DNA from 2 places in the Cohnella sp. GCM10012308 genome. Region 1 is predicted to be linked to the other one. Evidence: predicted binding sites of a transcription regulator. Region 1 holds the regulator's gene; the other holds the start of a gene.
What was found. Region 1 encodes CtsR, which represses protease genes until heat stress. Its sites were predicted from a motif close to ATGGTCAATAAAGGTCAAACA; they were not measured.
Positions count from the first base shown of each region.

Region 2: clpP (ATP-dependent Clp endopeptidase proteolytic subunit ClpP) is a predicted target of CtsR. The motif match lies at 1,688-1,708, and genes of this name have one in related genera.

Region 1 covers NZ_JBHRYU010000041.1:2,113-6,567, reverse strand. The annotation lists gene ACFOTD_RS30105 (protein arginine kinase) at 1-1,028, opposite strand, end outside; gene mcsA (protein-arginine kinase activator protein McsA) at 1,041-1,562, opposite strand; gene ACFOTD_RS30095 (CtsR family transcriptional regulator) at 1,616-2,074, opposite strand; gene ACFOTD_RS30090 (hypothetical protein) at 2,333-2,467, shown strand; gene ACFOTD_RS30085 (GNAT family N-acetyltransferase) at 2,576-3,742, opposite strand; gene ACFOTD_RS30080 (MFS transporter) at 3,783-4,455, opposite strand, start outside.
Region 2 covers NZ_JBHRYU010000005.1:40,464-44,918, forward strand. The annotation lists gene ACFOTD_RS08435 (extracellular solute-binding protein) at 1-832, shown strand, start outside; gene clpP (ATP-dependent Clp endopeptidase proteolytic subunit ClpP) at 998-1,579, opposite strand; tRNA gene ACFOTD_RS08445 (tRNA-Arg) at 1,791-1,865, opposite strand; gene ACFOTD_RS08450 (sugar-binding transcriptional regulator) at 2,164-3,192, shown strand; gene gap (type I glyceraldehyde-3-phosphate dehydrogenase) at 3,315-4,322, shown strand; gene ACFOTD_RS08460 (phosphoglycerate kinase) at 4,423-4,455, shown strand, end outside.

The DNA.
Region 1 (4,455 bases):
GCGCGGGTCATGTCCCGCTGCTCCGGACTAAGCGCGTCACCGTACGCCTGCTGCAAAAATCCCGGCTGGATCGAGACGAGCAGCTCGTTAAGCGTTCCCTCTTCCACCTCGGGCAGCAGGCCCAGATGGATGCCCAGCCGCAGATCCGACAGACGCTGAGAAGCTTCCTTCGCATCGATGACGGCCGCATAGCTCAGAATGCCGTACGACCTTTTGATGCGGTCCTCGACCTTGAGTCTCGATTCGCCCATCAGCTTGGCCCGCGCCGCCTTCTCGTGCTCGATGATCTGGCGGGCGACCGCATGCAGATGGTCGATGATCTCGGTCTCGGACTGGCCGAGCGTGATTTGGTTGGATACCTGAAACAGGTTGCCCGTCGCTTCGCTGCCTTCGCCGTACATGCCCCTGACCGCCAGACCGACCTGCGTGACCGCCGACAGGATCCGGTTGATCTGCCCTGTCATGACGAGCGCAGGCAGATGCATCATGACAGAAGCGCGAATGCCCGTGCCGACGTTAGTAGGACAGCTGGTCAGGAAGCCGTACTTCTCGTCGAAGGCATAGTCGACGGCCTCCTCGAAGATATCGTCGATCTTGCTCGCGGTATCCCAGGTCTCCTTTAATTGAAATCCCGCATGCAGACATTGAATGCGCAAATGGTCCTCTTCGTTCACCATCAGGCTGACGTCTTCGCCGGGGCCGAGCATCAGCGCGGCATGTTGGGCCTGATTCGCAAGCGCCGGGCTGATCAGATGCTTTTCCACCAGCACCTGTTTCTCCAGCTCGCTCAGCTCGGACAGGCGCACGCTGCTGACTTCCCCGAGCCCGTTCAGCCTGCCGCTCTCGTTTACCGACAGCAGCCGATCCATCGCTTCGGAAGCTTGGTCGGCGCTGGACATCATCGGAAACGGCAGATGCCGCAAGTTCCGGGCGATGCGGACCCGACTGCTCAGCACGACGTCGCGATCCGGCGCGTCTTCCTTCATCCAGGGGCTCAGCGCCTCCGCGGTATATTTCCGATTACCCATGTGCCGTGCCCCCTAACCGTTCTGGACTTCGCGCTCGAGCTCGCGGATGCGGTCGCGCAGGTCGGCCGCGGATTCAAAATCCTCGCCTTCGATCCGGCTCTGCATCTCCCGCTTCAAGCCGTCGATCTCGCGACGCAGCCTGACCAGTCCGCCGGCCCGCTTCGGTACTTTGCCTACATGGACCGTATTCCCGTGCACCCGCTTCAACAAAGGATCGAGCCGTTCCGCGAACTGCTTGTAGCAATGGGCGCAGCCGAACCGGCCGAGCTTGCTGAACTGACCGTACGTCATCCCGCAGCCCTCGCAGCGCTGCTGCTGTTGGACTTGCGCTTTGGCGCCGGACAATCCGGAGGGGTCGAAGTCCATGAGGCCGGAGAGCAGATTATGGATGGAAAAGCCTGACGACGTGCCCGGAATGAGCTCGCCCTTCTCCCTCGCGCATGCCTCGCATATGTGCAGCTCCGTCTTTTCTCCGTTGACGTACTTTGAAAAATGAAGCGTAGCCGGCCTCTGGCCGCACTCCTGGCATACCACCTTGATCTCCTCCCCACGGCTATATAGGTTAGGTAACATGATATTGGAAAAATCTAACGCGCGAGAAGCGCCAGCAGCATGACCCGCATCAGGTTGGACCTCAGCTCGTCCTGCAACGGCTGCTTAAGCGGCAGCGCCTCCGTTGACAGCGCGGTGCGCATTAGATGCGCCTCCCGGGCGGTAACGATGCCGGCCTCTTCGAGCTGATAGATCAAACCGTTGGCCTTGTTTTCGTCAATACGGCTGCCTGCGCTCTGATGCAGCAGACGCTGCACGGCTTCCAGCGAGGGGAGGTCCACGCGCTGAATGCGGATGTAGCCTCCGCCTCCTCGTTTACTCTCTACACTATACCCCTTTTCGAGCGTAAACCGCGTGCTGATGACGTAGTTGATCTGGGAGGGCACGCATGAGAACCTCTCCGCGAGATCACCCCGCTGAATCTCGATCGAGCCTGCGCTGCTCTGCAAAATCTGCTTCAGATAGTGCTCGATCAGATCGGATATGTTACGCATAGCAAGAGCCTAACCCCCTTTCCGGAGAACGGCTTCGACTTCTGACTTTGACTTTCTTTGACTATAACCATATTATACGCACTTTATAATAAAATGCAACCCCGCCGGTTATTCCGTCCGGCAGCGGGCGCCTAGTCGCTCTCCTCCTCAGTATGCACCGATTCGGGTCTGTTTAACGATCGTGTGCTTGCGCTTTTCTTCTCCTACCGAACTGGTTATCATTTACATTATAAATCTCATTGGAAGCGGTGATCCTTCATGGCCATTGTTAATACGATTCTGCTCGTAATCGCAATCGTTCTACTGCTGCGTATCAATTCGAAGCTCCCCGGCAGGGATCTCGTCCAGGAGGCGCTCGACAGGTACGAAGCTGCCAAAGGTCCAAAGTCGTAGCGCCGGCCTCCTACTTGAGCAGCAGTCACCGAGCTGCAATGGTTGCAAAAGGCGCAATGCAAATGCCGCCCAAATTGGACGAATTGGCAATGCGCCTTTCTCGGTCTTTCAGAAAAAGTCCATCAAATACGTATCGTATCTCGGCACGCGGCGCTCGAGCAGATCGACGACATACGAATCGCCGCCCAGTCTTCCGGCCTCGGCCAACAATCCCGGACGGCGCCCGCCCAATAGCAGCGCGGTCAGCGTCTGAATATCGAGCGTGACCGCAGCAGCGGAATCGTCTTCCGCGCGAGCCATCTCCGCTTTCCCGTCCGCCCCGATCGACAGCCGGAACGTACCGTCGTTCCAGGCGGCATGCGCATCCTGGAGGCGAAGCAGCAGCGAATCTTCCGCGCCGGAGGCGAACCGGTATTGGGATACGAACGCTTCGGCATCTACGATTCGCGACATGAAGTACGGATGCGTTTCCTGCTTGAAGCGGGGATCGGCGACCAGAAACGGCAGCGGGTCATCCGAAGGCATCGTCAACAGGAGCCGGTCGATCATGGAATCATGGTTGCCGACGAAGTCCCACAGCCCTCTGCGGGCCCCTTCCGTGACGGATACCCACTCGAGCACCGTCATGACCCGATTTTCCACCTGATAATGGAGATAGCCTTCCGGCTCGCCCGCCTCGTTGCGATACAAGGCAAGCAGGCCCGGCGTGCTCCACCGCTTGCGCGTCCACCACTCCTCGGTTCTGTCCAGCGTGCCCGTATATCGCAATGCCGCTTTGGCATACAGCCCCGCGACCGCCGCCGTATCCGGCGCTATGCGCTCGACGTTTCCGGGCTCATTTCTTTTCGCCGGAAAGTGACGCGGCTCGAGCTCGTATTTTTTGCGCTCGCAAGTCATTTCCCAGCCGTATTTGCGATAGAAGGGAAAGGCGAACGGATGCAGCATGCTGACCGTCTGCCCTTGCTCGCGCATTTTCTCCAACGATGCGCGCAAGAGACGAGATACGCAGCCGTGGCGACGGGCCTCGGGCCAGGTCGCCACGCCCGCGATGCCCCCCATTTCCATGCTGGTGCCGTTCACCCATACGCGAAACGGAAGCAGGATCAGCGCCGACAGCAGCTTGCCTTGATCGTCAAAGGCGCCAAGATGCTCCTCGGGCCGGAAGTACTGCAGCTCCGTCTCCCGACGGTCCTGCGGCAGCTTGAATTGAAAGGCGAATTCGGATAATGCGATTCGCTCGTCGAAATCCTCGAGCGTCAAATGGCGAATGTCCATGCGATTTTCCCAACCTCCCTCATGCTACAACTATCATAGCTTAAGGACGTTCCGCTTGCACGGCCGGAGCAAGCACAGGCTTCGCGCCTCTGCCGCGGAGGTAAAGGTAGGCGCAGCCGATGGACAGCAGCACGACGACGACCAGCCCCCAATAGATGTTGCTGTAGGCTTCGTGCAGCGGCAGGTTTTTCTGCCAGTCGATCGCGCTCGCGGACAACGCTACGCCGAAGGCGCCGCTCACGAACTGGAGAAGCTGGAACAGCCCCATGCCGGAGCCGATCTGCGAGGCCGGCAGCAGCCGCGACATCTCGTTGGAGATGCTGCTGGTCATGAAGGTGAAGCCGAGGCTGAGCAGCATGTAGATCAGCAGGATCGACATGTATGACGTCCCGGACAACAGCGCGAACAAGGCGACGGAGAGCAGGATAAGCACCGGGACGTAACGGATAATCGCCGCGTTGCCGCTGCGGTCGATGATGCCGCCGACCTTCCGGGACATCAGAAGCGCGAGCAGGGAACCCGGGAAGATCACGAGACCCGACTCGATCGCGCTGAGACCGTGGAGATGCACCAGGATCTGAGGCAGCAGAAACAGCGTGGCGAAGCTGGACAGATACGCCGCGACGCCGACTGCGCTGAGCAACAGGTACTTGCGGTTCGCGAACAGCGCCGGCATCACGAATGGATTACGGGCCGTTCGGATGCGGACGGCG
Region 2 (4,455 bases), on a different contig from region 1:
GGGCAACGACTACGAGGAGCGGGACGGCAAGCTGATTCCGAGCTTTACGACGGAGGAGCAGCTGAACGCGCTGAAGTTCTTCAAGCGGCTCTACGACGAGAAGCTGGTGAATCCGGACTTCGCGGTGACCGAAGGCAGCCAGTCCAGAGCGATGCTGGAGGGGGGCAAGGCGGGCATGATGATCTCCACCGCACTCGACGATGCACCGAGCATGGACGTCGCCGTCAAGAAAACCAATCCGCAGGGAGAAATCGACGTAATCTCGCGGATCGAGGGCCCGAAGGGCGAGCGGATCATGGCTTCGCCGGGGTACAACGGCATCTTCATGTTCCCTAAGAGCGCGGTGAAAACCGAAGAGCAGATGAGAGGCATTCTGGGCTTCTTCGACAAGATGTTCGACGAAGACGTCGCCAACCTGCTGGCATGGGGCATCGAAGGGACGCATTATCATCTGGAGGACGGCTTGGTCGCCGCCACGGAGCAGGAGCTTGCTCTGCGGACCGAGGACAGGCTGCCCATCGTGCAGTTGTCCGTCGTCAGCGACGAGATCCCCACCCTGAAGGCGAAGGATACGCCGCTGGCCGGCAAGGTCAAGCAGATGTTCGCCGACAATGTGACGATCGCGGTGTCCAATCCGGCGTTTTCCATCCAGTCCCAGACCCTCACCGAGAAGAGCGGCGAGCTGGACAAGATCAAGAACGACGCCAGGTTGCAATATATTCTGGGCGAGATCGACGATGCCGGCTGGCACAAAGCGGTCGACAAGTGGATGAAGGCCGGCGGCTCGCAGGGGATGGAGGAGCTGAACGCGGAGTACGCCAAGCTGAAGTAAACGGTTATTAAAAAGAGGCGCTGACCCTGTGTGCGGGGAACGGCGCCTTTTTTGTAACAGGAGGTTCGGGGCGTTCGCCGGCCAAAGCAAAAGCCCGCATGAAGCGCCGGGATACGGCGCTTCATGCGGGCTTTTTGCCGATGGAACGCGCTGAGCGGGTTCCCCTTAAACCTTCTCGATAACCTTGTCGACGAGACCGTACTCTCTTGCCGTCTCGGCTTCCATGAAGTTGTCGCGGTCCGTATCCTTCTCGATGCGTTCGAGCGGCTGGCCCGTGCGCTCGGAGAGGATGCGGTTCAGCTTGTCGCGGAGCTTGAGGATGCGGCGGGCGCGGATCTCGATGTCGCTCGCCTGGCCCTCGGCGCCGCCGAGCGGCTGGTGGATCATCACTTCGGCGTTCGGCAGCGCGAAGCGCTTGCCCTTGGCGCCTGCCGCAAGCAGGAACGCGCCCATGGAGGCGGCCATGCCGACGCAGATCGTGGAGACGTCCGGCTTGATGTACTGCATCGTATCGAAGATCGCCATGCCGGCCGTAATGGAGCCGCCTGGGCTGTTGATGTATAAGTGGATGTCTTTCTCCGGATCTTCGGCCGCGAGGAACAGCATCTGCGCGATGATGGAGTTGGCGACCACATCGTTGACCTGGGTGCCCAGGAAGATGATGCGGTCCTTGAGCAGACGGGAATAGATGTCGTATGCCCGCTCTCCTCGATTAGTCTGTTCGACGACCATAGGGACAAAGCTCATTGCGTGATCCCTCCTCGGGGTTGTGAATAGTGGTGTGGCGGTCCTTGCTCCGAATCTCCCGGAAAGGCGCGGATCGACCGTGAATCCATTCTAATGGATCATGAACCCAATGTCAAAGAAAGTCAAACATAGGTCAAAAAAAGCGCCCGTATGTCACGGGCGCGTCTGCTGCATCATAAGTTTCGGCTAAACAGCCTATTAGAACGAAATATGGCGCGCCCGTAGGGAATCGAACCCCAATCTCAGGCTCCGGAGGCCTGCGTCATATCCGTTGGACCACGGGCGCATGTCGATAACAGCAAGATTCATTATAGGCGATAGGATGTGGAAAAGCAAGGGCTTTGAAAAGGATTCGATCGGGGTAAAAAGGGTACGAGGTCTTCCCATGTCCATGCGGCTGCGCGGGGCTCGCATGCTTCGTCCGCGGCCGTATCTTGGGCTTGCAACGCGCCGGAGAATCCGATAAAATGAAAACAGGAAGTGGGACTTAAAATGTCACAGTGGGACGTAATTGGTCCCATACCGTGATTCCCCGTCGCATTCCGGCCATATGCATACGGCATTCAAGGGAGTGACGGTAAAGGATGCGGAACATTCTCGAGATGCAACAAAAGCTCGTGCCCGATATCATGCAGGTGCTGCAGAAGCGCTACGACATTCTGCGCCGCATCGGAGTCACGGGCACGGGCGGCAGACGGACGCTGGCGGCTAGCCTGGAGCTGACGGAGCGGACGCTGCGGGCGGAGCTCGACCTGCTCCGCTCGCAGGGCCTCGTCGAGGCGGGGACAACGGGCGTCAGCCTGACCGAGCGCGGACGCCGCCTGCTGGACGAGATGGAGCCGATGGTCCGCGAGCTGTTCGGGCTGTCCGACCTGGAAGCGGCGCTTCGCAAGCGGTTCGGCCTGAAGCAGGCGGTCGTCGTTCCCGGCGACTCCGACGTCTCCGAGGAGGCCAAGCGCGAGCTGGGCCGCGCGGGCAGCAAGGTGCTGCGCCGCGTCATCGGTCCCGGCGACGTCGTCGCCGTCATGGGCGGCACGACGATGGCCCGCATGGCTTCCCAATTCTCGGTGCCCTCGCCGCTGCGCGACAACTGGTTCGTGCCGGCGCGCGGCGGTCTCGGCGAGAGCGTAGACTACCAGGCCAACACGATCGCCTCCGAGCTCGCCAAGCGGACGGGCGCCCGGTACCGGATGCTGCACGTGCCGGATCATCTGAGCGAGGACGCCTACCAGACGATCATGCAGGAGCCGAACGTGCGGGAGGTCGTGGACATGATCCGCAGCGCGCGTATCGTCGTTCACGGCATCGGGGACGCTAGCGCCATGGCCCGCCGGCGCAAGCTCGACGCCGGCACCGTGCAGGAGATTCTGCGCGACGGCGCGCTAGCGGAGGCGTTCGGCTACTATTTCGACCGGGAGGGCGCCGTCGTGCATCGCATGGCGACCGCCGGCCTCCGCCTCGAGGATATCGAGGCGGCCGAATCGGTCATCGGCATCGCCGGCGGACGCAGCAAGGGCGAGGCGATCGCCGCGGTCATGCGCTTCGGGCACGACGACATGCTCGTCACCGACGAGGCGGCGGCCGAAGAAGCGCTTAAGCATGCCGGCGTCTGACGCTGACGCCGGCACCCCAGGACCGGGACGCAGCTCCCGGTCCGGCAGAACAAGTGGTCTCGGCGCTCCGTGCGCCTGACATAGATCAAATCTTATTTTCACAACCCAAGGAGGAACTATCAATGACGGTCAAAATCGGTATCAACGGCTTCGGTCGCATCGGTCGCAACGTATTCCGCGCTTCGCTCAACAACCCTGAGGTAGAAGTGGTCGCCATCAACGACCTGACGGACGTTAACACGCTGAAGCACCTGCTCAAATACGACACGACGCACGGCAAGCTGAACGCGACGGTCGAAGCGGGCGAAGGCGCGCTGATCGTAAACGGCAAGACCATCAAGGTATTCGCGGAGCGCGATCCGGGCAACCTGCCATGGGCTTCCGTAGGCGCCGAGATCGTCGTTGAATCCACGGGTATCTTCACGGCGAAGGAAAAGGCCGAGCTTCACCTGAAGGGCGGCGCGAAGAAGGTTATCATCTCCGCTCCGGCTACGAACGAAGACATCACGATCGTTATGGGCGTTAACGAAGACAAGTACGATCCGTCCGCTCACACGATCCTCTCCAACGCTTCTTGCACCACGAACTGCCTGGCGCCTTTCGCCAAGGTTATCAACGACCAATTCGGCATCGTCAAGGGCATGATGACGACGATCCACTCCTATACGAACGACCAAAGCGTACTCGACCTGCCGCACAAGGATCTGCGCCGCGCACGCGCCGCTGCCGAGAACATCATCCCGTCCACGACGGGCGCCGCAAAGGCCGTATCGCTGGTACTGCCTGAGCTGAAGGGCAAGCTGAACGGCATGTCGTTCCGCGTACCTACGCCTAACGTATCCGTTACCGACCTCGTAGCCGAAGTTAAGGGCAACGTTACGGTAGACGAAATCAACGCTGCGCTGAAGGCTGCTGCAGAAGGCCCGCTGAAGGGCATTCTGAACTACTCCGACGAGCCGCTCGTATCGAGCGACTACAACGGCGACCCGGCTTCCTCCACGATCGACGCGCTGTCCACGATGGTCGTCGAAGGCAACATGGTGAAGGTCGTTTCCTGGTACGACAACGAGTGGGGCTACTCCAACCGCGTCGTGGACCTGGCTGCGTTCGTCGCTTCCAAGGGTCTGTAAGAGTTACTTCATAGATGCATGAAAACGGCAAAGAGGAGACCTGGCGCTCCTCTTTCCGTCCGTACGGGCTTTATTGAAAACTGGAGGGAGAGTCTGCCTTATGAACAAGAAGAGTGTCCGCGACGTTAACGTA